DNA from 3 places in the Pseudomonas sp. NPDC096917 genome. Region 2 is predicted to be linked to each of the others. Evidence: predicted binding sites of a transcription regulator. Region 2 holds the regulator's gene; each other region holds the start of a gene.

Region 1 (10,856 bases), on a different contig from region 2:
GCACTTGCAGGTAGGCCACCAGTGCGTCCATTTCGGTTTTGCCCTGTACCGACTGCTTGGCATTGGCGATGTCTTGATCGGTGTATGGCACGCCCAGGGTGCGCATCACCTCGAGTTTTTTGGCGGTATGCCTGCTATCCACCGGGGTTGACACCAACCACGGGTAGGCGGGCATTTTCGACTCGGGCACGACGTTGCGCGGGTTGTACAAGTGCGCGCGGTGCCAGTCATCCGAGTAGCGGCTGCCAACGCGTGCCAGGTCCGGCCCGGTCCGTTTGGAGCCCCACAAAAAAGGGTGATCCCATACGCTTTCACCGGCTACCGAATAGTGGCCATAACGCTCGGTTTCGGCGCGGAACGGGCGGATCATCTGCGAGTGGCAGCCCACGCACCCTTCGCGGATGTACACATCGCGGCCTTCCAGTTGCAGCGCGGTGTACGGCTTCATGCCTTCGACCGGGGTGTTGGTCACGTCTTCAAAAAACAGCGGCACGATCTGTGTCAGGCCGCCGACACTCACGCACAGAATCATCAGCAACAGCATGAGGCCGATATTTTTTTCAATAATCTCGTGTTTCATGGCGAACTCCTTAAGCCATCTGCGCGGCGGCTACAACTTCGGCGGGCTCGGCATTACGCACTGTGCGCCAGGTGTTGTAAGCCATCAGGAACATGCCGCTCAGGAAAATCGCCCCGCCGATCAGTCGTACTACATAGCCCGGATGGCTGGCCACCAGGGTTTCGACGAAGGAGTAAGTCAGCGTGCCGTCTTCGTTGACTGCGCGCCACATCAGGCCTTGAGCGATGCCGTTGACCCACATCGAAGCGATATAAAGCACGGTGCCAATGGTGGCCAGCCAGAAGTGCGCGTTGATCAGGCCGGTGCTGTACATCTGCTGGCGGCCGAAGACTTTGGGAATCATGTGATACAGCGCGCCAATCGAAATCATCGCCACCCATCCCAGAGCCCCGGCGTGTACGTGGCCGATGGTCCAGTCGGTGTAGTGGGAGAGGGCGTTGACGGTCTTGATTGCCATCATCGGGCCTTCGAAAGTCGACATGCCGTAGAACGCCAGGGAGACCACGAGGAAGCGCAGGATCGGGTCGCTGCGCAACTTATGCCAGGCGCCCGAGAGCGTCATCATGCCGTTAATCATGCCGCCCCAGCTCGGTGCCAGCAGAATCAGCGACATCACCATGCCCAGTGACTGCGCCCAGTCCGGCAGCGCGGTGTAGTGCAAGTGGTGCGGACCCGCCCAGATGTACAGGGTGATCAGCGCCCAGAAGTGCACGATAGACAGGCGATAGGAATAGATCGGGCGTTCGGCCTGTTTCGGCACGAAGTAATACATCATCCCCAAAAAGCCCGCCGTCAGGAAAAAGCCCACGGCGTTGTGGCCGTACCACCACTGCACCATGGCGTCAGTGGCGCCACCGTAAAGTGAGTAGGACTTGGTGAGGCTGACCGGGATTTCGAGGTTGTTAACGATGTGCAAAATAGCCACGGTCACGATAAACGCGCCGAAGAACCAGTTGCCCACGTAAATGTGCTTGGTGTTGCGCTTCATGATCGTGCCGAAGAACACGATGGCGTATGCGACCCAGACGATGGTGATCAAAATATCGATCGGCCATTCAAGCTCTGCGTATTCCTTGGAGCTGGTGTAGCCCAGCGGCAAGCTGATCGCAGCCAGCAGAATGACCAGTTGCCAGCCCCAAAAGGTAAACGTTGCGACTTTGGGTGCGAACAGCGTGGTCTGACAGGTGCGTTGCACCGAGTAGAACGAGGACGCAAAAAGAGCGCAACCGCCAAAGGCGAAAATCACTGCGTTGGTGTGCAATGGGCGCAGGCGCCCAAAACTGGTCCAGGGCAAATCCAAGTTAAGTTCGGGCCAGACCAACTGCGCGGCGAGAAAAACGCCGAGCCCCATACCGACGATGCCCCAAACCACCGTCATAATGGCAAATTGGCGGACCACCTTGTAGTTGTAGGCGGTACTTGTAGAAGTGTTCATGGTTCCCCATCCACGGTTCAGGCGAATTCAATGCACGCCTGGAGTTATAGGCAGACTAAAAGCGAGGCAAGCATGGGTGTAGGCGGCAAAGTCGGTATTGACGAGGATCAATGGGCGCAGTGCCTGCAGGCACGGGGCTGGTTGTGGAACGGTGCGCAAACGCCGTCATCGTCGACCTTGATCCTGGCGCACGGCGCGGGTGCGCCGATGGACAGCGACTGGATGACCGGCATGGCTGAACGCCTTGCTGCACGCGGGATTAACGTCGTGCGCTTCGAGTTCCCGTACATGGCTCAGCGCCGTCTGGAGGGTGGCAAAAGGCCTCCTAATCCGCAGGCCACATTGCTCGAATGCTGGCGCGAGGTGTACAGCGAGGTGCGACGGCATGTCGCTGGGCCATTGGCCATCGGTGGCAAGTCCATGGGGGGGCGCATGGCCAGCCTGGTGGCGGATGAGTTGCAAGTGTCGCGGCTGGTGTGTCTAGGCTATCCGTTCTATGCCGTTGGCAAGCCGGAAAAACCCCGTGTTGCGCACCTGACCGAGCTACGCACACCCACCCTGATCGTGCAGGGCGAGCGTGATGCGCTGGGTAACCGCGAGGCCGTAGAAGCCTACGTGCTGGCGCCGAGCATTGAGGTGTTGTGGTTGACGGCCGGGGACCACGACTTGAAGCCGCTCAAAGCCTCGGGCTTGACCCATGAGCAGCATTTGGACGCAGCGGCAGACAACATTGCCAACTGGCTTGAGTCCGCCTGAGATTTCCTTTGAGGGCGGGCTTGCCCGCGATGCAATCGCGAGCAAGCCCGCTCCCACAGGGGGAGTCGTTCAGCGGTTAAACCGCTCCACCAGCGAATACTGGATATTCACGGTTTGCGCCAGTTCTTCGCTCAATCGCGCTGAATGCTGTGCCTGTTCTGAGGTTTGGTCGGCCAGGTCGGCAATGGTGCTGATGTTGCGGCTGACTTCTTCAGCCACAGCACTTTGTTCCTCGGTGGCAGCGGCAATCTGGGTGGTCATGTCGGTGATGTTGGCCACCGCTTCACTGATCCCGACCAGCGCTGCGTCGGCTTCCAGTACCCGCGCCACACCTTCTTGGGCCTGGCGGTGCCCGGCGTTCATGGTCTGCACGGCAGTCGCCGCTGTCTGCTGCAGCTTGGCAATCAACGCATGAATCTGCCCTGTCGACAGGCTGGTGCGTTGCGCCAATTGGCGTACTTCATCGGCCACTACCGCAAAGCCTCGGCCCATTTCTCCCGCTCGTGCGGCTTCAATCGCCGCGTTCAGCGCCAGCAGGTTGGTCTGATCGGCAATCCCTTTGATCACATCGACCACGCCGCCGATCTCATCGCTGTCCTTGGCCAGTTGAGTCACGGTGGCGCCGGTTTCACCCACAACCACAGACAAACGCTCAATGGCTTCTCGGGTTTCGCCCGCGATATCGCGACCACGGCTGGTCAGGCGGTTGGCTTCTTGTGTGGCGTCGGCGGTGCGTTGCACGTGGCTGGCGACTTCTTGCGTGGTCGCGGCCATTTGATTGATTGCAGTGGCAACCTGCTCGGTCTCGACGCGCTGGCGCTCCAGCCCGCTGGAGCTCTTGTGCGTCAACGCATCCGATTGCCGGGCTTGCTCGCTCAGGTGCTCAGCGGTGTCTTGCAGACGGGTCAGGCAGGTTTTGAGGCGTGCCTCCTGGCTCAGAATGGACATTTCCAGGCGTGCTTGCGGGCCGCGGCTGTCGGTGTACATTTGCGCAATCAGCGGATCGGACGTGGTTTGCTCGGCCAGGCGCAACAAGCGCTTGATCCCGCGTTGTTGCCAGGTCAGGCCGAGCAGCCCCAGCGGGATCGACAACAGTGCAGCCAAGGCAAAGCCCCAGCTGGAGTTGAGCAGGGCGCCGATGATGAAACTCAATTGGCTGACCAAAATAAACGGCAGCCAGTCTTGCAGCACCGGCAGCCATTTGTCACGGCGCGGAACGGCGGGTTTGCCGCGATTGAGCCGCAGGTACAGCGCCTCGGCTCGGCGGATTTGCTCAGCGGTCGGCTTGACTCGCACCGATTCGTAACCCACCACGCGTTCGTTTTCAAACACCGGGGTGACGTAGGCATTGACCCAGTAATGGTCGCCGGACTTGCAGCGGTTCTTGACGATGCCCATCCACGGCATGCCCTTTTTCAGGGTGCCCCACATGTGTTCAAAAACAGCCGGGGGGACATCCGGATGGCGCACAAGATTGTGGGGGGCGCGAACCAGCTCATCGCGCGTAAACCCGCTGATTTCAACAAAGGCGTCATTGCAGTAGGTGATCATACCTTTGGCATCGGTCGTGGAAATCAACCGTTGTTGCGCGGGGAATGTGCGTTCGCGTTGAGTGATGGGCTGGTTGTTACGCATGTCGTTTCAATCCGCAAGACTTTGACAGGCTGTCGGCATGGGGCGCGAATTGTTTAATTTATATTTCGGTGCACGACGTTGCGGGCAGTTCCGGTCGTCACTGCCCAGGCACGAAGGCTGCTCGCAGCAGTCGTCCAGTAAACTCAGAGCCCTCGGTGTGTCTGACACAACGAGGGCTCTGGTTTTACAGCCGCTTCACGCCTGATTGCAGCCTTCGTGCCTAGGCAGCGACTACGGGGTTAGGAAGCAATCAGCTGACGCAGTACGTAGTGCAAGATCCCGCCCGCCTTGAAGTATTCCACTTCATTGAGGGTGTCGATCCGGCAGAGCACGTCGACTTTTTCCTGCTGGCCATTTTCACGAGTGATCACCAGTGTCAGGTTCATGCGGGGTTGGAGTGCGGCGCCGGTCAGCCCCAGAATGTCGAGGGTTTCCTTGCCAGTCAGTTTCAGGCTCTTGCGGTTCTGGTCCAGCTTGAACTGCAAGGGCAAGACGCCCATGCCTACCAGATTGGAACGGTGGATGCGCTCAAAGCTCTCGGCAATCACCGCTTTGACCCCCAGCAGATTGGTGCCCTTGGCTGCCCAGTCACGGCTGGATCCTGTGCCATATTCTTGACCGGCAATCACCACCAGCGGCGTGCCCGAGGCCTGATAACGCATGGCGGCATCGTAAATCGGTAGTTTTTCGCCGGTTGGGATGTAAATCGTATTGCCGCCTTCTTCGCCGCCAAGCATTTCATTGCGAATGCGGATGTTAGCGAAGGTGCCGCGCATCATCACTTCGTGGTTGCCACGGCGCGAACCGTACGAGTTGAAATCACGTGGTTCGACGCCTTTCTCGCGCAAGTAACGACCGGCCGGGCTATCGGCCTTGATGTTGCCGGCAGGGGAGATGTGGTCGGTGGTCACTGAATCACCCAGCAACGCCAGAATGTTCGCGCGTTTGACGTCTTCAATCACTGGCAATGGGCCACCAATCTCATCGAAGAACGGCGGGTGCTGTATGTACGTGGAGTCTTCCTGCCACACATAAGTGGCCGCCTGTGGGACTTCAATGGCTTGCCATTGTTCGTCACCTGCAAATACCTCGGCGTACTCCTTGTGGAACATAGCGGTACTGACCTGCGCCACCGCGTCAGCGATTTCTTTCTGGCTGGGCCAGATGTCACGCAAGTAAACCGGTTTGCCGTCTGTGCCCACGCCCAGCGGTTCACTGCTGATGTCAATGCGCACTGTGCCCGCCAAGGCATAGGCAACCACCAACGGCGGCGAGGCCAGCCAGTTGGTTTTGACCAGCGGGTGTACACGGCCTTCAAAGTTGCGGTTGCCCGACAACACCGATGCCACGGTGAGATCGGATTGGGTGATGGCTTTTTCAATCGGCTCGGGCAATGGCCCGGAGTTGCCAATACAGGTGGTGCAGCCATAACCGACCAAGGCAAAACCCAGTTGGTCGAGGTAGTGCGTGAGGCCTGCCGCCTTGTAGTAATCGGTCACCACCTTGGAGCCGGGGGCCAGCGACGTTTTGACCCAGGGCTGGCTTTTAAGGCCTTTTTCGATCGCCTTTTTCGCCACCAGGCCGGCAGCCATCATCACGCTCGGGTTAGAGGTGTTGGTGCACGAGGTAATCGCGGCAATCACCACGGCACCGTTTTTCAGGCGATAGGTTTGCCCTTCATAGTTGTATTCCACCTCGCCCACCAGGTCGGCATTGCCAACGGCCACGCCACCACCGCCTTCGCTTTCCAGGCGGCCTTCTTCTTTATTGGTGGGTTTAAACTGCAGGCTCAAGAAATCGCTGAACGCCTGTGCAACATGGGGCAGTGCCACCCGGTCTTGCGGGCGTTTGGGCCCTGCCAGGCTGGCTTCGACAGTGCCCATGTCGAGTGCCAGGGTGTCGGTAAAGATCGGCTCCTGCCCGGCTTCACGCCACAGGCCCTGAGCCTTGCAGTAAGCCTCCACCAGTTTGACCGTGGCGTCGGGGCGCCCGGACAGGCGCAGGTAATCCAGGGTGATCTCATCCACCGGGAAAAAACCGCAGGTGGCGCCGTACTCAGGGGCCATGTTGGCAATCGTGGCGCGGTCGGCCAATGGCAAATCAGCCAGGCCGTCGCCGTAGAACTCGACAAACTTGCCCACTACCCCCTTGCTTCGCAGCATTTGCGTGACCGTCAGCACCAAGTCTGTGGCGGTGATGCCTTCTTTCAGCTTGCCACTGAGCTTGAAACCCACCACTTCGGGGATCAGCATCGACACCGGCTGGCCGAGCATCGCGGCTTCGGCTTCGATACCGCCGACGCCCCAGCCCAACACGCCGAGGCCGTTGATCATGGTGGTGTGTGAGTCGGTGCCGACCAACGTGTCGGGGAACGCATACGTGCGCCCGTCCTCGTCTTTGGTCCAGACCGTACGGCCCAGATATTCCAGGTTTACCTGGTGGCAAATCCCGGTGCCTGGCGGCACTACGCTGAAGTTATCGAATGCATCCTGGCCCCAGCGCAAAAACGCATAGCGTTCGCCGTTACGTTCCATCTCAATGTCGACGTTCTGCTCAAAGGCACTGGCGCTGGCGAACTTGTCGACCATCACTGAGTGGTCAATCACCAGGTCCACCGGCGACAACGGGTTGATGCGCTGTGGGTCGCCGCCGGCCTTGGCCATCGCGGCGCGCATGGCGGCCAGATCGACCACCGCCGGTACTCCGGTAAAGTCCTGCATCAACACACGGGCCGGTCTGTACTGGATTTCCCGGTCGCTGCGTCGCTCCTTGAGCCAGGCGGCGAGGGCTTTAAGGTCGGACTCGGTGACGGTTTTACCGTCCTCCCAACGCAGCAGGTTTTCCAGCAGCACTTTGAGCGACATCGGCAATTTGCTCAAATCACCAAGGGCCTTGGCGGCGAGCGGAAGGCTGAAGTAGTGATAAGTCTTATCGGCGACTTTCAGTGTGGCGAGGGATTTCAGGCTATCGAGGGAGGACATGAAATGACTCCTTTTGATCCGCGCGGCACGGATCGAGTGGTACGAACAAAGCGGTGAGCAGAGCTACTAACCTAGCCCTGATTCAATGATCTGGCTAATAACTGGACTGTCTATACGGGTTCTAGGTTCCGAACTCAGTTATCATGCCCGCCTTTTTGTGACAGTCCTTGCTCCAGAGCAAGGTTGCGCAGTGAGCTAATTTCCGCTTGCTGCCCAGGAGTAATTCAATGAACACCGTTTTTATGCATTGCCGTCCCGGTTTCGAAGGCGAAGTGTGCTCGGAAATCGCCGAGCATGCCGCCCGCCTGAATGTGTCCGGGTACGCCAAGGCCAAACCTAGCACCGCCTGCGCCGAGTTTGTGTGCACCGAAGAAGGCGGCGCCGAGCGGCTGATGAAGGGGTTGCGCTTTGCCGAGCTGATTTTCCCGCGCCAATGGGCACGCGGCAGCTTTGTCGATTTACCGGAAACCGACCGTATCAGCGTCATCCTTGAGCATATGGCTGACTTCCCGGTGTGTGGCAGCTTGTGGCTGGAAGTGGTCGACACCAACGACGGCAAAGAACTGTCCAACTTCTGCAAGAAGTTCGAAGGGCATCTGCGCAAGGCCTTGCTCAAGGCGGGCAAGCTGGTCGAAGACGCCGACCATAAACCACGCTTGCTGCTGACTTTTAAAAGTGGGCGCGAAGTGTTTCTGGGGCTGGCTGAGTCCAACAACTCGGCCATGTGGCCCATGGGCATCCCGCGTCTCAAGTTCCCGCGTGAGGCCCCGAGCCGCTCGACCCTGAAACTGGAAGAAGCCTGGCACCACTTCATCCCTCGCGATCAGTGGGATGAGCGCCTGCACAGTGACATGACCGGCGTTGACCTGGGTGCCGCCCCCGGTGGCTGGACCTGGCAACTGGTCAATCGCGGCATGATCGTGACTGCCATCGACAACGGACCAATGGCTGAAAGCCTGATGGACACCGGCCTGGTGCAGCACTTGATGGCCGATGGTTTCACCTTCAAGCCCAAGCAACCGGTGGACTGGATGGTGTGCGACATCGTCGAAAAACCGGCGCGTAATGCGGCCATGCTGGAAGAGTGGATCGGTGAGGGGCATTGCAGTGAAGCAGTGGTTAACTTGAAACTGCCGATGAAACAGCGCTACGCCGAAGTGCGTCGCTTGCTTGACCGTATTGCTGATGGTTTCAAGGCTCGCGGTATTCAAGTGGACATTGGCTGCAAGCAGCTGTACCACGACCGTGAAGAAGTGACCTGCCATTTGCGTCGATTGGACGTTAAAAAGCCTAAATCTCGTTGATTCAGGAGTAAAAGATGAGCGTTGTTGATCTGCCGTTTGACGGCATTCTGGATGCCACAGGCTTGAACTGCCCTGAGCCAGTGATGATGTTGCATCAACATATTCGCGACCTCGCGGCGGGCGGCGTGCTGAAAGTCATTGCCACCGACCCGTCGACCCGCCGCGACATCCCCAAATTCTGTGTATTTCTGGACCACGAACTGCTGGACCAGAAAGAAGAGGCGGGCACGTACCTGTATTGGATACGTAAAAACCGGGGCTGACTTCAAACCTGTAGCCGCTGCCGGGGGCTGCGATGGGGCGCCAGCGATCCCCGTTGCTCAAGGTCCTGCGGCCCTTATCGCAGCCTTCGGCAGCGGCTACAGATCAAGCGGCGCGACGAATGTGTTTCTTCGCGCTGCGAATCAAGCGCACCGCCAGCATCAGCGCCGCACAGGTCAGCCCCACGATCAATCCTTGCCACAGCCCGCTCGGGCCTCTGGCGTTACCCAACCAGTCGGTCAATCCCAGCGCATACCCCACTGGCAACCCGACGCCCCAGTAGGCGAACAGCGTCAGGATCATCGTCACCCGCGTGTCTTGATAACCGCGCAGGGCGCCTGCTGCCGTTACTTGAATCACATCCGAAAACTGATACAGCGCGGCAAACATCAACAGCATGGTTGCGACTTCAATCACGCTCGGGTCGGCGGTGTACACCGTGGCAATCGGCCCGCGCAGCACGTAGATAAGACTCGCCGAAATACACGCCCATAGCAGTGCAGTGCCCATGCCAACGCCCGCGACAAACCGCGCTTCACGTGGTTGCTGGCGCCCCAGCGCCTGGCCTACGCGCACCGTAATCGCCATGCCCAGCGAATACGGGATCATAAACACCAGCGAGCTGAAGTTAAGTGCAATCTGATGGCCCGCGACTACCGTTGCGCCAAGGCTGCCGATCAGCAGGGCAATCACCGCAAAAATGCTCGACTCGGCAAACACCGCCACACCGATGGGCACACCCACATTCAGCAGGCGCTTGATGATCGCCCACTTGGGCCATTCAAAATGGCTGTATACCCGGCTCGACTGGTAGAGGGCGCCGCGAAAGGTCCAGACCACCATGCCCAGCGCCATAAACCACATCACAATCGCCGTGGCCCAGCCGCACCCCACGCCGCCCATGGCCGGCACGCCCAAATGGCCATAAATAAACACGTAGTTGAGCGGGATGTTCAGCGCCAGGGCGGACAAGCCCAGGATCATGCTGGGCCGGGTCTTGCCCAGCCCATCGCTGAAGCAACGCAGCACGCAGTACACCCCGACCGCGGGCATGCCGCTGGCAATGCCGTGCAAGTAACCCATGCTCGGCTCGATCAACTCCGGGTCGACCCTCATCAAGCGCAGCAAGGGTTCAGCGCCGATCAATAACCCTGCCGCACACAGCCCGGTGAACAAGGCCAGCCACAGCGCCTGGCGCACAATCGGGCCAATTTCGGGATGGGCATTGGCGCCAAAACGCTGGGCAACTTTAGGGGTGGTGGCCAGCAGAATGCCCGACATCAGCAAAAACACCGGCACCCAGATCGAGTTGCCGAGTGCCACGGCTGCCAGGTCGCGAGGCCCGACTCGGCCTGCCATCACCGCATCAACAAAGCCCATCGCTGTGGTGGCGACCTGGGAAATGATGATGGGAAACGCCAGCGCCAACAGCGCCCGCACTTCGGTGCTAACCCGTGCCGGGCGGCTGACAGTCATAGAAGAGGGTTGGGTCACAGAGTTCACAAGCGTGCATCCACAGTGTTTAACGCGCAAAGCCGATAAGTGTACGCCTGCACAAGTGGCCATCAAAATGCTGAGTGGTCGTGGCTTTGTAAACGCAGCGTGTAGCCGATGTCACAAGATGCCACGCCTCGCTGGCCCATTGCGCTCAACAACGCCTACACTGCCATTCCGCGAAAGGAGCCTGCCATGTTGATTGTTGCTGATGAAAATATTCCGTTGATCGAAGCGTTCTTTGCAGAGTTCGGTGAAATACGCCGCTTGCCAGGGCGCCAGATCACCCGTGCCGACGTGCACGATGCGGATGTCTTGCTGGTGCGTTCGGTGACTAAAGTCAACCGCGACCTGCTCGAAGGCAGCGCGGTGCGTTTTGTCGGCACTTGCACCATCGGCACCGATCACCT
Region 2 (10,856 bases):
AGCGGCACCTTGATCACAATCTTCGAGCCCTTGCCCAGGGTCGACTCAATGGCCAGCGAGCCGTTGAGTTGGGCGATTTTGGTTTTCACCACATCCATGCCCACACCACGGCCGGACACGTCGGAAATCTCGGTTTTGGTCGAGAAACCCGGCGCGAAAATCAGGTTGTAGCAATCGTTCTCGCTCAAGCGGTCGGCTGCGTCTTTGTCCATCAGGCCTTTTTTCACGGCAATGGCACGCAGCACATTGGCATCCATGCCTTTGCCGTCATCCGAGATCGACAGCAGAATGTGGTCGCCTTCCTGCTCGGCCGACAGAATCACCCGCCCACAGCGGTGCTTGCCGGCCGCTTCGCGCTCTTCCGGGGTTTCACAACCATGGTCGACCGCATTACGCACCAAGTGCACCAACGGATCGGCCAGCGCCTCGACCAGATTTTTATCAAGATCGGTTTCTTCGCCCACCAGCTCCAGGCTGATTTCTTTTTTCAGTTGGCGCGCCAAATCGCGAACCAGACGCGGGAAACGACCGAAGACTTTCTTGATCGGTTGCATCCGCGTCTTCATTACCGAGGTTTGCAAGTCAGCCGTGACCACATCCAGATTTGACAGGGCCTTGGCCATGGCTTCGTCGTGGCTGTTGAGGCCCAGACGCACCAGACGGTTACGCACCAGCACCAGCTCGCCCACCATGTTCATGATTTCGTCGAGCCGTGCGGTGTCGACCCGCACGGTGGTTTCGGCCTCGGAGGCGGTCGGTTTTTCCGCAGGAGGCGCCGTTGCACGGGCTGGCGCAGAATGCGGTGCGCCAACGCTGGCGTCGGGCTTTTTCGCGACCAACGTGGCAGCAGACGCTGGCGCCGAGGCTACCGCTGCCACTACAGCCGGACTTTGGGCCGAGAACTTGCCTTTGCCGTGCAGCTCGTCGAGCAGCGCTTCAAATTCGTGATCACTGATGTGGTCCGGGTGCGTCTGCGGGGCCAGTTCCGTCGGACCGGCAGCCACTTCCACCGGCGCTGGCGCAGTGGCTACGGCATCCAGGGCATCGGCACTGAACGAGCCCTTGCCGTGCAACTGATCGAGCAATGCTTCAAATTCGTCGTCAGTGATTTCATTGCTGGCGGCCATCGGCTCAGCGGGTGAAACACTGGGCGCGGTACGGGAAACCGCATCCGGGGAGAAACGCCCCTTGCCATGCAACTGATCCAGCAATGACTCGAACTCGGCATCGCTGATTTCGTCATTGAGCGAGGCGACTTCAGTGGCCTGGGCCACTTCTGCTGCGTCGGCCTTGACCGCATTCAGCGAGTCGAGCAGCAGCTCAAATTCGTTGTCGGTAATATCGACGATGTCGGTGTTTGGTGTGGCCGTCACTGGCGCAGCGACTGGCTCGGATGCAGCAGACGCTGTAGCCGGGGCCTGCGTTGCAGCGGGCTCGGCCAGTCGCGCCAGCGCCGCCAACAGCTCTGGAGTGGCCGCGGTGATCGGGCTGCGTTCGCGCACTTGCGCAAACATGGCGTTGACCGCGTCCAGCGCCTCAAGCACCACGTCCATCAGATCCGAGTCGACGCCGCGCTCACCCTTGCGCAAGATGTCGAAGACATTTTCGGCAATGTGGCAGCACTCGACCAGCTCATTGAGCTGCAGAAAGCCGGCGCCCCCTTTTACAGTGTGAAAACCGCGAAAAATAGCATTGAGCAAGTCAGCATCATCCGGTCGGCTTTCTAGCTCGACCAGTTGTTCGGACAGCAACTCTAAAATTTCGCCGGCTTCAACCAGAAAATCCTGAAGGATTTCTTCATCGGCGCCGAAGCTCATGTACGTGCTCCTTGAAGTAGGGACTTTCAGCGCCGGACAACTGCGCCCGCACGCCTACTCAAGACCTAGAAACCTAAACTGGACAACAAATCGTCAACATCATCCTGGCCGGATACGACGTCACTACGCTTATCGGCATGAATCTGCGGACCTTCACCCTTCGTCAGGTCTTTTTGCGAATTATTTTCCGCACGCAGCGCCTCACGGTCATGTTCGATCCCGGCGAAACGATCTACCTGGCTGGCCATCAGCACCAGTTTGAGCAAATTGCGTTCAACCTCCGTGACCAACTGCGTGACGCGCTTGATCACCTGACCGGTGAGGTCCTGATAATCCTGGGCCAGCAGAATGTCGGTCAAATTACTGGAGACAATCTGCTGCTCGGCTTCGCTTCGCGTCAAAAAACTGTCAACCCGATGTGCCAGCTCACGAAACTCTTGGGCACCGACTTCACGGCGCATGAAGCGCCCCCAGTCAGCACTCAAGGCTTTGGCTTCCTGCCCCAGGCCATTGACCAGGGGCGTACAGTTCTCCACCAGATCCATGGTTCGATTGGCGGCGGCTTCCGTCAACTTCACAACATAAGCCAAACGCTCAGTGGCATCCGTGATCTGCGACACTTCTTCAGCGCGCGGCATGGTCGGATCAATATGAAAATCGACTATGGCGCTGTGCAATTCGCGCGTCAGCTTGCCAACTTCGCGGTACAGACCGCGATCACGGGTCTGGTTCAGTTCATGAATCAATTGCACGGCGTCGCCAAACTGGCCCTTTTCGAGGCTTTCGACCAGTTCGTGAGCATGTTTTTTGAGGGTCGACTCAAACTCGCCCGTTGTTGAATCTATCTGCTGCATTGCGCCCCCCAGAGAACCGTTCAACCGATGCGTTCGAAGATCTTTTCGATCTTGTCTTTGAGTGCGATAGCGGTGAACGGCTTGACCACATAGCCGTTTACGCCGGCTTGGGCAGCTTCAATGATCTGCTCACGCTTGGCTTCGGCAGTCACCATCAGCACGGGCAAATGCTTGAGTTTGTCGTCCGCTCGCACATGGCGCAGCAGTTCAATACCGGTCATGCCAGGCATGTTCCAGTCAGTCACCAAAAAGTCGATGTGACCCAGATTGAGGATCGGAAGCGCCGTCGTGCCGTCATCCGCCTCGACCGTGTTGGTGAACCCGAGGTCACGCAACAGGTTTTTAATGATCCGCCTCATCGTTGAAAAATCATCAACGATGAGGATTTTCATATTCTTGTCCAATTCGACCTCCAAGCAGTCTTAAACGCGCCCTGTTTCTGAACGCGCCATTTCAATCAATTCGGTGCATTTAACAATCGATAACGGTGTAGCCGCTGGCAGGCCGTGATGGGTTGCGCAACGACCCCAGCCCCATAGAAGAGCAGGTCCATGGGCCCTTATCGCAGCCTGCGCCAGCGGCGACAGGATTGGCGTCGCCTCAGTGCGCTCGCCACTGGCTCAGACGCGCGCGCAATCGTGCCGCGCACTGGCTGTGCAACTGACTGACACGCGACTCGCTCACCCCCAGCACCTCACCGATTTCCTTGAGGTTGAGCTCTTCGTCGTAGTACAGCGCCAGCACCAGCCGTTCGCGCTCCGGCAACAGGCTGATGGCTTCGGCCAACGCGGCCTGAAAGCGTTCATCCTCCAGGTCTCGCGACGGCTCAAGATGAGCACTGGCGCCATCCTCATGCAGCCCTTCGTGTTCGCCGTCCTGCAACAGGTCGTCGAAACTGAACAGCCGGCTGCCCAGGGTGTCGTTCAAGATGGCGTAATAATCATCAAGGCTTAACTTAAGTTCGGCCGCAACTTCGTGATCTTTAGCGTCACACCCTGTTTTAGCTTCAATTACCCGAATGGCGTCACTGACCATGCGTGTGTTGCGGTGCACCGAACGCGGCGCCCAGTCACCCTTGCGCACCTCATCGAGCATGGCGCCACGGATGCGGATCCCCGCGTAGGTCTCAAAACTCGCACCCTTGGTGGCGTCGTATTTGCTCGACACTTCAAGCAGGCCGATCATTCCAGCCTGGATCAGATCGTCTACCTGCACGCTGGCAGGCAAACGCGCCAGCAGGTGATACGCGATGCGCTTGACCAGCGGCGCGTAGCGCTCGATCAGCTCATATTGGCTGTCACGCGACGGCTTGCTGTACATGCGATAGCCGCTGGCAGTCATTAGACCCGTCCCCTACCCGCTTGCTGTACCAAGCGCTCGACAAAGAATTCCAGATGACCCCGCGGATTGGCCGGCAACGGCCAGGTATCCACCTTCTGGGCAATGGCCTTAAACGCCAGCGAGCACTTGGAACGCGGGAAGGCTTCGTAGACCGCACGCTGCTTTTGCACAGCCTTGCGAACACATTCGTCATAGGGCACAGCGCCGACGTATTGCAGAGCCACGTCCAGAAAACGGTCAGTGACCTTGGTCAATTTGGCAAACAGGTTGCGCCCTTCCTGAGGGCTCTGGGCCATGTTCGCCAGAACCCGGAAACGGTTCATGCCGTAGTCACGGTTGAGCAGCTTGATCAAGGCATAGGCATCGGTGATCGAGGTCGGCTCATCGCACACCACGAGCAGCACTTCCTGGGCGGCGCGCACAAAACTCACCACCGATTCGCCAATCCCGGCGGCGGTGTCGATGACCAGCACATCCAGGTTATCGCTCAGATCGCTGAAGGCCTGAATCAAGCCCGCGTGTTGCGCAGGGCTCAAGTGCACCATGCTCTGGGTGCCCGAGGCCGCTGGCACGATGCGAATCCCGCCGGGGCCCAGGAGCAAGACATCACGCAGCTCGCAACGACCCTCGACCACATCGGCCAGGGTAAATTTGGGGGTCAGCCCCAGCAGGACATCGACATTCGCCAACCCGAGGTCGGCGTCCATCAACATGACGCGCCGGCCCATTTCGGCCAGCGCGATGGACAAATTGACTGACACATTCGTTTTACCGACGCCACCCTTGCCGCCGGTCACTGCGATCACCTGTACGGGATGCATGCTGCCCATGATCTTTTTTTACCTTGTCTTACTTAGACGCGGCTACAGAGACTGCTGCGTGTTCCCCAGGAACAACACCGTGCAGACCATCAATGTAGGTACATTGCAACGTAATCATCGCTACCTCAGCCAACCCGTTTGGGCGGGCTGTGGTAAATATCAGCGAACATATCGGCCATGGCTTCTTCGCTGGGCTCTTCCTGCATTTGTACACTGACGGCCCGGCTAACCAATTGGTGCCGACGCGGCAGGTGAAGATCGTCGGGAATCCTTGGACCGTCCGTGAGATACGCCACCGGCAGCGCGTGGCCGATTGCCAGGCTCAGCACCTCACCCAGACTCGCCGTTTCATCGAGCTTGGTCAGAATGCATCCCGCCAGCCCGCAGCGCTTGTAACTGAGATAAGCCGCCGCCAGCACTTGCTTCTGGCTGGTAGTGGCCAGCACCAGGTAGTTGCGCGCCTTGATCCCGCGCCCCGCGAGACTGTCAAGTTGCAGGCGCAGCGCCGGGTCGCTGGCTTGCAGGCCTGCGGTATCTACCAGCACCACGCGCTTGCGTACCAGCGGCTCAAGGGTTTGGCCCAACGACTGGCCGGGGGCCACGTGGGTCACCGGTACATTCAAAATGCGTCCCAGGGTTTTAAGCTGCTCCTGGGCGCCGATACGAAAGCTATCCATGCTCACCAATGCGATATTTTGCGCGCCATATTTGAGTACATAGCGCGCCGCCAGCTTCGCCAGCGTTGTGGTTTTGCCCATGCCTGCGGGACCGACCATCGCGATCACACCGCCCTCTTCCAGGGGCTCAAGCTGCGGGGTCGTAATCATGCGTGCCAGGTACGCCAGCAACATCCGCCAGGCCTGACGCGGTTCCTCTATCTGGGTCACTTGCGCCAACAAATCGCGCGACAACGGACCGGACAAACCGATGCGTTGCAAACGCCGCCACAAGTTAGCCTGTTCGGGCCGGGAGCCTTGCAACTGGTTCCAGGCCAGCGAGCCCAGTTGCACTTCGAGCAGCTCGCGCAAACCATTGAGCTCATTGCGCATGTTGTCGAAAGCACGCTGATCAATCGACGGCGCAGGCGCGGGCAGCGGGCGCGGCGGTTCTACCAGCGTGGGTTCAATCAACGGTTCAGCGGCCGTCAGCGGCAAGCCGGCGAACAACTGACGGCTGGCCTCGGCATCGCCCTCACCGCGCAGACTCAACTCGGCCTGGGCCGACACAATCTTCGATTGGGTCTTGCGCAGTTCTTCTTCCAGCTCAACATTCGGCACCCTGGGTGCCAGTGCGGACAACTTGTAATCCAGGGCCGCGGTCAACTCAACGCCGCCAGCGATCCGGCGATTGCCAATAATGGCGGCATCAGCCCCCAATTCGTCACGAATGAGTTTCATGGCCTGACGCATGTCTGCGGCGAAAAATCGCTTCACTTGCATAAATCAAACCCTCAGCCGTTAGGGCCAACTGTCGCAACGATCGTCACTTGCTTGTTGTCAGGAATTTCCTGGTACGCCAGCACGTGCAGGTTAGGCACCGCCAAACGGCCAAACCGCGAAAGCATCGCGCGTATCGGGCCGGCCACCAGCAAGATCACTGGATTGCCTTGCATTTCCTGACGCTGAGCCGCGTCGATCAAGGAGCGCTGGAGTTTTTCAGCCATGCTTGGCTCCAGCAAAACACCGTCTTCCTGACCTTGACCTGCCTTCTGCAAACTATTGAGCAATATTTGTTCCAACCTTGGCTCCAAGGTGATCACAGGCAGCTCAGACTCAACGCCGACAATGCTTTGCACGATGGCGCGGGACAAGCCGACCCGCACAGCGGCAACCAAAGCGGCAGTATCTTGACTCTTATGGGCATTGTTCGCGACCGCCTCGGCAATGCTGCGTATATCGCGCACCGGCACTTGCTCGGCCAGCAGCGCCTGCAAGACCTTAAGCAACTGCGACAGGCTCAATACACCCGGTACCAACTCTTCGGCCAACTTAGGTGAAGACTTGGCCAGCAGCTGCATCAATTGCTGCACTTCCTCATGGCCAATCAACTCATGGGAGTGCTTGTACAGAATTTGATTGAGGTGCGTTGCAACCACGGTACTGGCATCGACCACGGTATAGCCCAGCGATTGCGCCTGACTGCGCTGGCTGACTTCGATCCACACCGCTTCCAGGCCAAAGGCCGGGTCTTTGGCGGTAATCCCGTTGAGGGTGCCGAACACCTGCCCGGGGTTAATCGCCAGCTCGCGATCCGGGTAGATCTCGGCCTCGGCCAGAATCACGCCCATCAGGGTCAGGCGATAAGCGCTGGGCGCCAAATCGAGGTTGTCGCGGATGTGCACGGTCGGCATCAAAAAGCCCAAGTCCTGAGACAGCTTTTTACGCACCCCCTTGATCCGCGCCAGCAATTGCCCACCCTGATTGCGGTCTACCAACGGGATCAGGCGATACCCCACCTCAAGCCCGATCATGTCGATAGGCGTCACATCGTCCCAGCCCAGCTCTTTGGTTTCCTGGGCACGGGCTGGCGAAGGCAGCAGCTCTTGCTGACGCTGCACCTCTTGCAGGGCCTGCACCTTGACCACGTTTTGTTTTTTCCACATCAGGTAAGCAGCACCACCGGCAACGGCCGCCAGGCTGAGGAATGAGAAGTGCGGCATGCCCGGCACAATCCCCATCACCGCCATCAAGCCAGCCGACACCGCCAGGGCCTTGGGCGAGGCGAACATCTGGCGATTGATCTGCTTGCCCATGTCTTCGGAGCCCGAGGCACGCGTCACCATGATCGCGGCGGCAGTCGACAACAGCAGCGACGGCAATTGCGCCACCAAACCGTCACCGATGGTCAGCAAGGCGTACACCTTGCCGGCTTCGCTGAAATTCATGCCGTGCTGGAAAATACCGACGGCCATACCGCCAATCAGGTTGATGAACAGAATCAACAGACCGGCGATGGCGTCACCACGCACGAACTTACTGGCACCGTCCATCGAGCCGTAGAACTCAGCCTCTTGGGCGACTTCCTGGCGGCGCAGCTTGGCCTGGTGTTGATCGATCAAGCCTGCGTTAAGGTCGGCGTCGATTGCCATTTGCTTGCCGGGCATGGCGTCGAGGGTGAACCGTGCGCTGACCTCGGAAATACGCCCGGCACCTTTGGTCACCACCACAAAGTTGATGATCATCAAAATCGCGAACACCACGATACCGACGACGTAGTTGCCGCCGATCACCACCTCACCGAATGCCTGAATCACTTTACCGGCAGCGGCGTGACCCTCTTGACCGTGGAGCATGACCACCCGGGTCGAGGCTACGTTAAGCGCCAGGCGCATTAACGTCGCGATCAGCAGAATGGTCGGGAACACCGCGAAATCAAGCGGTCGCAGTGCGTATACGCACACCAGCAGCACCACGATCGACAGCGCGATATTGAAGGTAAAAAACACATCCAGGAGGAACGCCGGGATGGGCAGCATCATCATTGCCAGCATCACCAGCAACAACAGCGGCACGCCTAACTGCCCCTGACCCAAACCGGCCAGACCGTTGCGTGCGGTGTTGATTAACTGAGAGCGATCCAATGACATTGCGACAAACCTTTAGCAAACTTTTGACGCCAGATGCGCCCTGAAGCCTGCCACTGCAAGAAACCTTCCAACTTTGGCAAATGGCCACATCACCGGGAGGCAAACCCAAAATTTGTAGGCTCCAGCTTGCTCACGATCGTTTGATCTGCCTCTGGCGAGGCAAAAGAAGCGTGACTCAGTTCCAGCGCCATTCGCCCAGGTCAATCACCAGGCACGCACTGCTGTTGGAGCCGAAAACGACGTCTATCTTGCGGTTGGGCTCATAGCGGTCAGTGCCGCTGCCACCAATCAAAATGGCACCACACCGACCGTCACGCACATGCGGGTGCTCCTCCCATACTGGCACGCTGTCCAGCTGTAATTGGCGGATGAGTTTGTACAGGATAAAACTGCGCACACAGCGACCGTTGATGCCTTCAAAACTCAGTGATTTGCGCATAAACGACAGTATCGAATCACGCTCTTTGTAGCAGCGCGCCATGATCGCGCTGTAGTAATGCTCCCGCCCACAACTGCGCGGCACGGTGGGTAATGAGATGACGGCGAGCAGATTGGTGCCTTCGGTGCTGAACCCCACAATGTGGCGCTCTTTGAGCTGATCCAGCCAAAAAATCGCAAAGGTGCCATCCAGCGCGGGGAATTTCGGAAATAAGCCCTCAAGATCGACCTTGGCTTTTTCCTGCGTATCACTCAACACGCAGGTTTTGATAGAGCCATTGGGAATAAGGGTTAACTCGATCGACATCGCGCATCTCCATTGCCAGCACACGAACAAAATGACGCTCGTTGTCACAAGTTAAGCAGGTTTACCAAAAGCCTCTACTGTCAGAAATGACAGGCTGTCAGGACGGCTATACCTAGCAGATCTACCAGTACCCAGCGCTGCGAATGAAGTTCACCCTAGACACTCTTGCGCTATTTATAAAGAGAACGTTCATGGAGAGAGTTGCGCTGTATACCTATCATTACGACCCCCTTGACCGTCTGACCGGCACAAAGTCTGCGCGGCAGTCAGACAGCCTACGGTTTTATTGCCAAAACCGGATCACCACTGAAATCCAGGGCACCGCGCATCACTCGATCATGCAGCAGGGTAATCAAATACTGGCCCAACTGACACACGAACCTCACCAGCAAAAAGCCACCTTGTGCGTGACCGATTCGCAGCGGTCGATCCTGCATACACTCGATACTCAAGAACAGTATGCCTCTGCCTATACCGCCTATGGGCATCATCCGAAGCAAAGCGGTTTCAAACGCTTATCAGGCTATAACGGTGAACGTGCTGACGCTGTCACCGGGCATTATTTATTGGGCAATGGCTACCGAGCATTTAATCCAATCCTCATGCGCTTCAATAGCCCTGACAGCATGAGCCCTTTTGATAAAGGAGGGATTAACAGCTATGCCTACTGCCTGAACAATCCTGTCAATCTTCGCGATGACAATGGACACTTGCCATTCACATTCCTGAGCACAGTTACAGAAAGATTTAATAGACTCCTCGACACTTATTTACCCCTCAACATAACAAGCCTTGATCAGCCGCTTTCGCGAGGCCACACATTTCATGACTTTGAAGAACCAGGCCGCATGTTTGGAAGAAGAAGATATGACAGCAATAACAAAGAAGTCTATTCACTAATATTAGATTACAACCCCCAAACCCGTATTGCCACGATACATGAAACAGGTAAACCTTCGCGATTCATGCTCGTCAGCGAGACCATTGAGCCCCTTTCACTGCAACAGCAGGCCTACAGCAAAACCCTTGGCCCTATACTGAACCACCCCGAAACCCTAAGGCATGTAAAAAACATCAAGGACCTTTCATCCCTTAACCAGATGAATTATCTAAAAGCGCGCGCATCATTTGATCACCAACTTACGAGTGCCGGTGTAAATGGCTCACTTCGCGCTCGGCACCTGCGGGGCTTCAATGCTCAAGTCAGCTCAGGAAACATACGCGGCGTTCTAGCCAACTCTGAACGGGCAAATCTGACTTATTGGTAACGACACACCAAAATCCGGACGCGCACGATTTATTTCACATGATTATGGTATTAGAGCATGGAGTTATTATGAGGATGTGTATAAGCGCGCCGGAATTTACTGCTTGATCATCAGCCGTTTCATGCGCCTCACACGCAACTGAACAAGCACATCGACGGCAGCCCACCTACAAGGCGCTATGCAGGCCATGGATCACCTTGAGTTCCAAAGGCTCATGGGCACAAGGGTTAACTCGATCGACACGCGCATTTCAATTGCCAGCACACGAACAAAATGATGCCCGTTGTCACACGTTAAGCAGGTTTACCAAAAGCCTCTACCGTCAGAAATGACAGGCTGTCAGGACGGCTATACCTAGCAGATCTACCAGTACCCAGCGCGGCGAATGAAGTTCACCCTAGGTGCTCTTGCGCTGTTTACAAAG
Region 3 (10,856 bases), on a different contig from region 2:
TTCGGTGCGCAAGTGTGCAAGGGCGGTGCAGAGGCTGGATGTAGGGCGGATCTATGCCGGCCAAGGCTTTAGGCGAATATTGGGTAGGAGTTTGGAGGTGTTAGATGTAGTCCATGCGCCCACGTTGTGGGCGTCAGTCATTGCGTATCTTTTAAATGATCAAAAGATCGCAGCCTGCGGCAGCTCCCACACAGGTCGCAGGGAGTAGCCAGCCAATCACTCAATAGTAGTTGTCGTCTTTGTCAAACCGTCGCGCATCACGCTGCAGTTGATACACAAAGCGTTCGACCTGGCGCTGCACGGCGCCACTGATGTTGTGAAAGCGCATGCCGGCGAAGGTGATGTTCATCCGCTCTTCAAAATGCAGGTAACGCAACTCGACCGGGGTGGTCATGTGGCCAAAGGGCAGGGCGGCGCTGAAGCTCTCGTACACTTGGCCCAATTGGATGCGCTCGCTGATGTCGCCTTCGAAACGCAATTTGCAGCCAGTGGCCGACACGTCCAGCAGTTTGCCTTTAATCGGTGCCTTGAGTTTTTCGCCTGCCACGTTTACGTCTACCAGATGCGCCAGTTTCAGTGCGGCGCGAAAGGCGTTTCGGCGTTGGTGGTAGATCACTTCTTTGGGCAGGGTGGCGCGATAGCAACGGTGTTCGCCGCTGTCATCAATGCTCAAAGGGCTGTTGCACTCCCAGGCAATGCGCACGCCGTCATGAAAACCTTCAACCCGAAACGGTATGCCTGCTTCAATAAAACGCTCGCCGTCCCGTGGGATCATTTCGTCCAGCGCCATTGTGCTGGCCTCACGGTTGACTTCAACCATGTAGCTCTGGAAACGCTGGGTACGGTCGTTGAAGGTGATGATCAGCGGGTCATGGCTTTCTTGCAGCATCCGCAAATTGGAGGCGATCTCTAAAGGCGTTGTCAGTACCTTTGGCGGCTGCGGAGCATCTTGGGCATCGAACACGGGTCATCAATCTCCGGACAAAAACAGCAACACGCAAAATTACGGCATTTTGCCATCATGTTGCGCGTCTAGATAGTGCATGTGTTCAGGCTTAGGCCTGGCTGTACGCGCGGTGTTTGTTGAGGAGCGAGGTGGTGCCGCGAGCGTCGTACAGCGATGGGGTTTCGCCGCCGTGGAGGATGCGCAATTGATTGGCGGTAATTGCCTGTTGGGTCTGGATCGACTGGCCGTTTTGCAGGTTGGCTTCTTGGCAGCGGGCCAGCAGCTGATTCAGCACTTCGCTTTGGCTGAGCAATTGCTCGCCCACGCTTGAATGGCTGGCAAGGCTTTCGAGGCCGTTGCGGTTGGTCGGCAAGCCGAGGCTGGCCAGGATTTCACTGCGTTTGCGGCCGTGCTGTTCAAGCAAAATGACCAATGAGTGTTTGCGCGCCAGAATGTTTTCCAGCACCTGCATCTCTCGCCCTTTAAGGGCAATGGACTCGTCCTGCAACAGCCTCAGCAGTTGCTCGGCCGGTGCCAGGTCGTCATTGATCAGTTGCAGCAAATTCTCGTCGTGCATGTTGGGCTCTGTGGGTTAAGCGTCCAAAAGCCTGGCATCGGCCCTGGGCCTAGCGCTCGGCTTCCATGTTTAGCAGTTTGCCGGCGACCTTGTTGCTGTCGACTTTATAACTGCCGTCGGCAATGGCTTGTTTCAGCTCGGCGACGCGGTTTTTATCGACCACCGGTTGATCACGCAACGAATCGCTGATCTTCTGCAACTGTTGGGCCGCTGGGCTCAGGTGCACAGATTCCCCGCTGGGGGTGCTGGCCTCGGGTTGTTCAGGGTTTTTTGCAACAGGGGCCGCTTGCGTGGCACTGCCTGTTTCCTGATTGGCGTTGCTGCGCGTACTGCCGGTTAAGGGCGGGGCACTGTTAAGACGACTGAAGTCGATAACCATAACGAAAAACCTCTGGGTATTTGGACGCTTGCCATGTTTTCGGCCATCCCCGGAAAAACTTTAGGCTCGATTGATCATAGCTTCACGCAGGTCGGTACTGATCTGCGTCAAATCACAGTGTAGGAAAGTTGGAATGCAGACGCCAACCGTTCTAAAACGCCACCTCCACTTGCCCCGGCGCTGTGATTTGCGCCTTGACCACCCGGTTTGAATTCAGGTTCTTGACCCGGATCTGCTCACTGAGACCGCCATCGGACAGCGCTTCGCCGGGCATCTTGACACTTAATGTGCCGCTGCGTGCGCTGATCACCACATGGTCTCCCTTGCGCACGGTGGCGGCTTGTTCCAGATGAGTGAGGCTCAACACCTGATCGGTAACCACGGGGCGCAGCAGTTTTTGTCCCACCGCCAATTCAATCGCCGTCATATAACCCTGGCTGATCAAGCCGACATCGCGTTCGCGCAAGGTCACGTCGGGGTAATCAATAATTGCCCCGCGCTTGAGCGGGTGCGTGACGGTGACCACATCGCGGAACAACTTGACCTGTGCCGGTACAAAGATGGTCCAGGGCGAGCTACCCTCACAGCGCACGCGAACGGTCACGCGGCCCATGGGCTGAGTGGGGCTTTCGAGAGTGGCTGTCAATTCCTTGTCGCAATGCGCCAGGCGCACGCGAGGATCCAGTTGATTGACCTGAATCTCGTAGCGGCCTTCAATCTGACCAGTGGCAAGGTAGTCTTCGACGGTGAACTCAAGAAAGCCCTGGGTCACGCCGATAAGCTGATCAGGCGAAGTGAACGTGTCGGCACTTGCAGGCGTGGCTGCACCCAGCACGCAGGCAGCCGCGAGCATGCGCAACACGCGGCAACGAAAGGGCTGGCGAGCTGGCCCATGGCAGGATTTTGTCGTTTTCGGCTTCATGGCGGTTAAATAGCAAAGCCCGTGCCGTTTACCGGGTAGCGTGTCGCAACTTAATGTTTTTACAAGGAGCTGAGTATGGCTGGGGTGATGGATGCGGTTAACCAGCGCACTCAACTGGTCGGGCAAAACCGCCTGGAACTGTTGCTGTTTCGTCTGGATGGGCCACAGCTTTACGGGATCAACGTGTTTAAGGTCAGGGAGGTGCTGCAATGCCCCAAGCTGACGGTGATGCCCAAATCCCACCCGGTGGTGTGCGGCGTGGCGAGTATTCGCGGTGCAACCATTCCGATTCTCGATCTGGCGATGGCCACCGGGGCGGGCGTGCTGAAAGATCAGAGCAATCCGTTTGTCATCATCACGGAATACAACACCAAGACTCAGGGCTTTTTGGTGCGTTCGGTTGAGCGCATCGTCAACATGAACTGGGAAGAGATTCATCCGCCACCCAAGGGCGCTGGGCGTGACCATTATTTGACAGCTGTGACTCGCCTTGATGATCAACTCGTCGAAATCATCGATGTTGAAAAAGTCCTGGCTGAAGTCTCACCATCGCCGGAAGTCATCTCCCATGGCGTGGTGGACGTCGAAACCCAAGCCAGGGCCGTGTCTTTACGCGTGCTGACCGTCGACGACTCCTCGGTGGCCCGTAAACAGGTTGCGCGTTGCCTGCAATCGGTCGGGGTCGAAGTGGTGTCGCTTAACGACGGCCGCCAGGCGCTGGATTACTTGCGCAAAATGGCGGACGAGGGCAAAGACCCGGCGCAAGAGTTTCTGATGATGATCTCGGACATTGAGATGCCAGAGATGGACGGTTACACCCTGACCGCCGAGATCCGTCACGATCCGCGGATGCAAAACCTGCACATCATTCTGCATACTTCGCTGTCGGGCGTTTTCAATCAGGCAATGGTCAAGAAAGTCGGTGCCGATGACTTTTTGGCTAAATTCCGGCCTGATGACCTGGCATCCCGGGTTGTCGACCGGATCAAAGCAGCAGACCACAGCTAGGGGCGCAGCCCCTGGCGGTCAACACGATTTTAGAGGCACGATCATTTGTCGACGGCTAATTTGGATTTTGAACAATTCCGGGTCTTCCTGGAAAAAGCCTGTGGCATTTTGCTCGGTGAAAACAAGCAATACCTCGTCTCCAGCCGTCTTAACAAGCTGATGGAGCAGCAAGGGATCAAGTCGTTGGGTGAGCTGATTCAGCGTATCCAGAGCCAGCCGCGCAGCGGGTTGCGTGAGCAAGTCGTCGATGCCATGACCACCAACGAAACCCTGTGGTTTCGTGACACTTATCCCTTTGAAGTCCTGAAAAACAAAGTGTTGCCCGAGTTGACCAAGGCCCATCCGGGGCAACGCTTGCGCATTTGGTCGGCCGCGTGTTCTTCGGGGCAAGAGCCGTACTCGCTGTCGATGGCGATCGACGAGTATGAGCGCAGCAACCTGGGGCACTTGAAGTCGGGGGTGCAAATTGTTGCCACCGACCTGTCGAGCCTGATGCTCAACACGTGCCGATCCGGCGAATACGACAACCTGGCGATTGGCCGTGGTTTGTCGCAGGAGCGCTTGCAACGATATTTCGAGCCCAAGGCGCCGGGGCGCTGGGTGATCAAGGCGCCGATCAAAAACCGGGTTGAGTTTCGTTCATTCAATTTGCTGGACAGCTACGCCGGATTTGGCAAGTTCGACATCGTGTTCTGCCGCAACGTATTGATCTACTTCTCGGCCGAAGTGAAAAAAGACATCCTGCTGCGCATTCACAGCACTCTGAAGCCGGGCGGCTACTTGTTCCTGGGCGCCTCCGAAGCGCTCAACGGCTTGCCGGACCATTACCAGATGGTTCAATGCAGCCCGGGCATCATCTACCAGGCGAAATAACATTCTCCACAGGGGATGGGTGTCGACCCTCGAACGGCAGAAAAGCGGCAGGCAGCGGAAATCTGTTGCCGCTTTTGTGCCGTTGCCGCTTTACAACTCCACGCAAAGCCTTGAAATACGGCGCTGTCCAAACTGGCACGGGGTTTGCTCTATCCCTGCCATGTAACGCCTGAGCCACATCCTCAGGCCAGCCCACAAAGGTTTCCCGACATGAGCATCAGCTTCGATAAAGCGCTCGGTATCCATGAGCAAGCCCTGGGCTTTCGCGCACAACGCGCCGAAGTGCTGGCGAACAACATCGCCAACGCCGATACCCCGAACTACAAGGCTCGGGATCTGGATTTTGCCGCTGTGCTCGCCGCGCAGAACGATAAAAACCAGAACGGCACCTTTGCCTTGAACAAGACCCATAGCCGCCATATCGAAGCGCAAGGCCTGAGCAGCGGCGACGAATCGTTGCTGTACCGCACGCCCATGCAACCCTCGATTGACCAGAACACCGTAGACGCTCAGCTCGAACAGTCGAATTACGCAGAAAATGCGGTCAACTTTCAGGCCAGCTTTACCCTGCTCAACAGCAAATTCAAAGGGCTGATGTCAGCCCTGCGTGGAGAGTAATTCATGTCTCTAGCCAGTGTTTTCAATATTGCCGGTAGCGGCATGAGCGCTCAGACCACGCGCCTGAACACCGTCGCCAGTAACATCGCCAACGCCGAAACCGTGTCGTCGAGCATCGATCAGACCTACCGCGCGCGTCATCCCGTGTTCGCCACTATGTTTCAGGGCGCGCAGGGCGGTAACGGCGATTCCTTGTTTCAACACCAGGACGCTGCCGGCCAAGGTGTGCAGGTGCTGGGCGTGGTCGAAGACCAAAGCGAGCTGCAGGCCCGCTACGAACCCAATCATCCTTCTGCCGACGCCAAGGGGTATGTGTACTACCCCAACGTCAACGTGGTTGAAGAAATGGCTGACATGATTTCGGCCAGTCGTTCGTTCCAGACCAACGCCGAAATGATGAACACCGCCAAAACCATGATGCAGAAGGTCCTGACCCTCGGTCAGTGATAAGGGGCGACACACATGAGCGTGACCGATTCCACCAGTGGTTTGACCCTGAATCAGATCCTCGCCAACTCTGCCAAGACCTCAACCACCGACACCAGTCTGGAGGCCGCTTCCAAGGCGGCAACCGGCAGCCAGTCGCTGGGCAAGGACGCGTTTTTGCAACTGCTGGTAACCCAGCTCAAAAACCAGAACCCGCTCGATCCGCAAGACAACACTGCATTCGTTGCACAGTTGGCGCAGTTCAGCAGCCTTGAAGGCATCACCACGCTTAACGACACGGTCAACTCCTTGTCCGGGGGCTTGCAGTCGTCGCAAGCCTTGCAGGCCTCGTCGCTGGTCGGTCGCTCGGTGATCGTGCAAACCGGCGAAGCGTATGTCGACCCCTCGAGCGCCAAGCCCTTCAACGGCACGGTGGTGGTCAAAGACGCGGACTCCAAGCCCACGATCACCATCACCGATGCTGACGGCGAAGTGGTCAGAACCCTCGATATGGGCGTCCAGAAAGCCGGCAACGTGGACTTTACCTGGGACGGCAAGGACGACGAGGGCGTGTTGCTGGACAAGGGGTCCTACACCTTTAGTGCATCGACCAAAAACGACACCGGCACCACCGCGCTCACCACGTATTTGCCAGCCACGGTTAACAGCGTGACCCTGAGCAAAACCGGTGGCGAAATCATGCTCAACCTCGCAGGTCTGGGCAGCATTGGTATTTCCAAAGTCCAGACCATTGGCCTCTAAGCCGACTCAAGGAGAGATACATGTCATTCAATATCGGCCTTAGCGGCCTGTACGCGGCGAACAAACAACTCGACGTTACCGGCAACAACATCGCCAACGTCGCCACCACCGGCTTCAAGTCTTCGCGTGCTGAGTTTGCGGATGTGTACTCGGCCAGCAAGCTGGGCGTGGGCAGCAAAACCATCGGCAGCGGTGTCAATCTGGCCAACGTGTCGCAAAACTTCGGCCAGGGTGCGGTCAATAACACCGGCAATCTGCTGGACATGGGCATTCAAGGCAGCGGCTTTTTTGTATTGAGCGACAACGGCGCCCTGAGCTATACCCGTGCCGGTACGTTCAAGGCCGACAAAGACGGCTATGTGACCAACACCGACGGCACTGCGCGCCTGCAAGGCTATGGCGTGGACGCTAACGGCAAAGTCATCAACGGCGTGCTGACGGACCTGCGCATCGACACCTCGAACCTGGCACCCAAGGCCAGTGGCAAGGTGGACTCGACGATCAATCTCAACTCCAGTTCGGACGTGATCAACCAGACCGACAACCCGTTCAATCCAACCGAAACGGCCAGCTACAGCAAAAAATTCAGCACCACCATCTACGATACTCAGGGTAATGCGCACCCGATGGATCAGTACATGGTCAAGACTGGCTCCAACACCTGGAGCACTTACACCCTGATTGACGGCCGCAACCCTGACGGCAGCCCGGTCACCGGTGACGGCAAGAAAGACCCTGTGCCGTCGACCCTGTTGTTCGATTCGACGGGGGCATTGAGCAGCGTGACCACCCCGAACCCGGTGGCAGGTCAAGACGCCATCGTCAGCAGCACCCTGACTATCAGTAACTGGATTCCGGGCGCTACCGTTAACGGAGAGTGGGCGTCTAACGGTGCGGCGGCCAACGGGACCGGGATTGCCATCAACATGGCCAATACCACCCAATACAACACCGACACCGCGCGTAACCCGCCGACGCAAGACGGTTATGCCACTGGCCAGATCAATAACCTGACCATTGATGGTTCGGGCGTGATGTTCGCCAACTTCAGCAACAACCAGAGCCGCGCCATTGGTCAGATATCGCTGGCCAGCTTCACCAACGAGCAAGGCTTGCAGGCAGCGGGTGGTACGGCCTGGAAAGAAACCTACGCCTCGGGCCAGGCCGGTTTTGATGTGCCGAAGACGGGCACCTTGGGGTCTATTGCCTCCAACTCCCTGGAAGACTCGAACGTCAACCTGACCAACGAGCTGGTTGACTTGATCAAGGCGCAGAGCAACTACCAGGCCAACGCCAAAACCATCTCGACCCAAAGCACCATCATGCAGACCATCATTCAGATGACCTGATGACGCCTTCGCGGCGAAGACTCAAGCGCCGCGCAACGTCTGCAGGCGCCAGCTTGCCTCGCGATCTTTTGATTTTTCAAAGCCAAAGATCACGAGGCCAGTTCGCTCCTACCGTTATGCAGTGCCGGGTTGGTTAAACGTGCTGATTCAACAGCGTTTTGAAGTCAGCCTGCTGCGACGGTTCAATGCAGATTTTTGTCAGGTGTTCGATTTGCCGGGGGGTCGCATGCTTTTGATGCAACAACTCGACTGCCCTGCGCCACAGGGCGTCCCGGCAATACGCACGAAGGTAGTCGACGGTCGACACTTTCCCACCCTGGATCATTAGCTTGGCCGCTGGCCTGAACGCCTTTTCGACGGCTATCAGGCGCGGTTGAGCCTTGATTTTGGCGAGCAGGGAAGGCTGGGGGAAAAACACCGGAACCGTGGCTGAAAGCCTGGGCAAGTCGGCATGGTACTGCTCACCGTATTTGTCGAAGAACCCTTTGTTCATCGTGTGGTGATAGCGCTTTTTTGAGTAGTAATGATGGATGCAGTCGTTGGCGGTGACGACCTTGGCGTCGCCCATCGCAAAAGACACCGCGATCTGCTCAATGGTGTGGAGCCTGAGGTAATGGTCGGTCCATTCATCGATCAGCTCGATGGCCTTGTCCATCACGCCCGCATTGACTCGGGCTATCCCGCAAATACCGCTGTTATAGAGCTTCAGGCTGTCGTCAGGGGCCTTGCCTTTGGCGATCAGCTCATTTGAAAACGACACATAGTCAGCGCGCTGCTTGGCTTGAGCCCATGTCCATTCGAATTCATCCATCAAATATTGCTGGTCGGTGACGCGTTCAAAGAGCATGGCCGGGTCTTTGAAAAACACCGTGTCGGTGTCGACGAAAATGGTTTTTTCCGCCAGCTTGACCCCGGCGGCGATGGCGCACGCCTTGCGCCGATGGGTATAGCTGTTTGCGCCTTTCCAGTGGGCAAGGATGTCGGTGGTCAGGGGGATGATGTTGACCGGCCAGCCCTCAAATGCCTGGGGCTCGTCGGTCATCAGTGTGATGGTGAAGCTGGCGGGCACGCGTTGTTCGCGTAAGGCCGACAGAATGCTGAATTTGGCTTCCTGGCGGTAAACGGTATTGCCGCCATAGAGCAGGTACAACAGGTGGAAAGAATCCATACGTCCATGCTTATCGATTAAGTGCGTGGTTAACCCTTGGGAGGGTTGTCAGCTGGCGCGCATTATGCCGTAAACACTTATTGATCGATAACTTTTGTGGTCGTCGGTGGCGTCGCACACCTCCAGAGGATGGCGAGAGTGCAGCAGTGATTAAAGGCCCGCACGGACACACGGTGTGGCACAGGGTAAAACGCCATGGCGTTTGGCATCGTGAGCAAGCGATGTCGCAGAAGCGAGCTTGCTCACGATCTTTTAATGATCACAAGACTTCGAGCAATCTCGCTGTTGCAGGTGAGGTGTGCGCCGCGCTACAGCGGCTTTATCAGCGCTGGCTGAATTCAACGCGCTCTGGCACTCGTGTCATCAGCACTTTGCCCGCGCGAATCGACACGCGGGCCTTGGCCTGACGACGCACCGCTTCGTAATCGCTTTCGGCGTCCAGCACCACCAGGTTGGCCGGTCGGCCGACAACGATGCCGTAGCCTTCGCCCAGGTTGAGGGTGCGGGCGCTGTTGTCGGTGACCAGGTCCAGGCAGCGTTGCAGGTCTTCAAAACCCATCATGTGGCAGATGTGCAAGCCTGCATCCAGCACCCGCAAAATGTTGCCGTTGCCCAGCGGGTACCACGGGTCTTTGATCGAATCCTGCCCCAGGCAGACGTTCATTCCGGCGCGGTCCAGTTCGGCCACGCGAGTCACGCCACGGCGTTTTGGAAAACTGTCGAAACGCCCTTGCAGGTGAATGCTCTCGGTCGGGCACGACACGAAGTTGATCCCCGAGGCCTTGAGCAAGCGGAACAGTTTGAAGCAGTAAGCATTGTCGTAAGAACCCATGGCCGTGGTGTGGCTGGCGGTCACCCGGCTGCCCATGCCGCGTACGCGCGCTTCTTCGGCCAGCACTTCGAGAAAGCGCGAATGCGGGTCGTCGGTTTCGTCGCAATGCACATCCACCAGGCAACCTGTGCGTTCGGCCAGGTCCATCAGAAACTTGATTGAACTGACACCCTGGTCCCGGGTGTTCTCAAAGTGGGGAATACCCCCGACCACATCGGCGCCCATCTCGATGGCGCGGGTCATCAACTCGCGCCCACCGGCATACGATTCGATCCCTTCTTGCGGGAAGGCAACGATTTGCAGGTCAATCAGGTGGCGCGCTTCTTCGCGCACTTCAAGCATCGCTTTGAGCGCGCCTAGCGTCGGGTCGGTCACGTCGATATGGGTGCGTACGTGCTGGATGCCGTGTTCGGCCAGCATCCGAATAGTGGTATGGGCGCGTTGCTTGGTGTCTTCGTGGGTGATGGTCTCTTTGCGCTGGGCCCAGCGTTCAATGCCTTCGAACAGCGTGCCGCTGAGGTTCCACTCGGGTTCGCCGGCAGTCAGGGTTGCATCCAGATGGATATGCGGTTCAACCAGCGGGGCAATCAGCAACTGACCTTGAGCGTCAATGTCGCCGGGCTGCGCCAACACACGGCCAGTCTGCAAAGTGATGGCGCTGATGCGATCACCTTCACACGTGACGGTGTGCAGGCCCGGGGTTTTACGCAATGTGGCATTGATGATGTTCATGGTCGATCCTGTCGTTGGGCTTCGGTCATGCGCCATACCAGCAGGGCGACTGAAGCATTCATTCTAAAAAGAGGGTCATCGAGCGATTGTCCGCTGAGTTGCTCGATGCGCTGGATGCGTTGATTAAGGGTGTTGCGGTGGATGTTTAAACCTTGGGCGGCCTTGAGGGCGTTGCCGTTTTCCTGGAGCAGGGCGTCCAGGGTTTCGATCAAACTGTTGGGGTGCTTGCGGCGGCTCTCGACCATCCGGCCCAGGGTTTGTTTG

The links. Region 2 encodes FliA, which starts transcription of late flagellar genes. Its sites were predicted from a motif close to CTAAAGTTTNNNNNNNNNNNGCCGNTAA; they were not measured.
Region 1: the regulator FliA is predicted to act here: its motif matches at 4,436-4,463, upstream of ACIQYF_RS16415 (methyl-accepting chemotaxis protein).
Region 3: the regulator FliA is predicted to act here: its motif matches at 1,939-1,966, upstream of flgM (flagellar biosynthesis anti-sigma factor FlgM).

Annotation. Positions count from the first base shown of each region.
Region 1 is NZ_JBIWEO010000013.1:55,763-66,618, forward strand. Features, by position in the region: gene ccoO (cytochrome-c oxidase, cbb3-type subunit II) at 1-580, opposite strand, end outside; gene ccoN (cytochrome-c oxidase, cbb3-type subunit I) at 591-2,015, opposite strand; gene ACIQYF_RS16410 (alpha/beta family hydrolase) at 2,088-2,771, shown strand; gene ACIQYF_RS16415 (methyl-accepting chemotaxis protein) at 2,841-4,406, opposite strand; gene acnA (aconitate hydratase AcnA) at 4,646-7,387, opposite strand; gene rlmM (23S rRNA (cytidine(2498)-2'-O)-methyltransferase RlmM) at 7,615-8,691, shown strand; gene tusA (sulfurtransferase TusA) at 8,706-8,954, shown strand; gene ACIQYF_RS16435 (MATE family efflux transporter) at 9,058-10,455, opposite strand; gene pdxB (4-phosphoerythronate dehydrogenase PdxB) at 10,642-10,856, shown strand, end outside.
Region 2 is NZ_JBIWEO010000004.1:148,199-159,054, forward strand. Features, by position in the region: gene ACIQYF_RS06660 (chemotaxis protein CheA) at 1-1,817, opposite strand, end outside; gene ACIQYF_RS06665 (protein phosphatase CheZ) at 1,883-2,671, opposite strand; gene ACIQYF_RS06670 (chemotaxis response regulator CheY) at 2,692-3,063, opposite strand; gene fliA (RNA polymerase sigma factor FliA) at 3,272-4,012, opposite strand; gene fleN (flagellar synthesis regulator FleN) at 4,012-4,842, opposite strand; gene flhF (flagellar biosynthesis protein FlhF) at 4,959-6,272, opposite strand; gene flhA (flagellar biosynthesis protein FlhA) at 6,284-8,413, opposite strand; gene ACIQYF_RS06695 (hypothetical protein) at 8,595-9,164, opposite strand; gene ACIQYF_RS06700 (RHS repeat-associated core domain-containing protein) at 9,356-10,432, shown strand; gene ACIQYF_RS06705 (RHS repeat-associated core domain-containing protein) at 10,818-10,856, shown strand, end outside.
Region 3 is NZ_JBIWEO010000034.1:3,812-14,667, reverse strand. Features, by position in the region: gene ACIQYF_RS23240 (flagellar brake protein) at 221-964, opposite strand; gene ACIQYF_RS23235 (flagella synthesis protein FlgN) at 1,056-1,523, opposite strand; gene flgM (flagellar biosynthesis anti-sigma factor FlgM) at 1,573-1,902, opposite strand; gene flgA (flagellar basal body P-ring formation chaperone FlgA) at 2,054-2,824, opposite strand; gene ACIQYF_RS23220 (chemotaxis protein CheV) at 2,900-3,832, shown strand; gene cheR (protein-glutamate O-methyltransferase CheR) at 3,878-4,705, shown strand; gene flgB (flagellar basal body rod protein FlgB) at 4,916-5,323, shown strand; gene flgC (flagellar basal body rod protein FlgC) at 5,327-5,770, shown strand; gene flgD (flagellar hook assembly protein FlgD) at 5,786-6,511, shown strand; gene flgE (flagellar hook protein FlgE) at 6,532-7,860, shown strand; gene ACIQYF_RS23190 (hypothetical protein) at 7,994-9,028, opposite strand; gene codA (cytosine deaminase) at 9,351-10,592, opposite strand; gene ACIQYF_RS23180 (PucR family transcriptional regulator) at 10,589-10,856, opposite strand, start outside.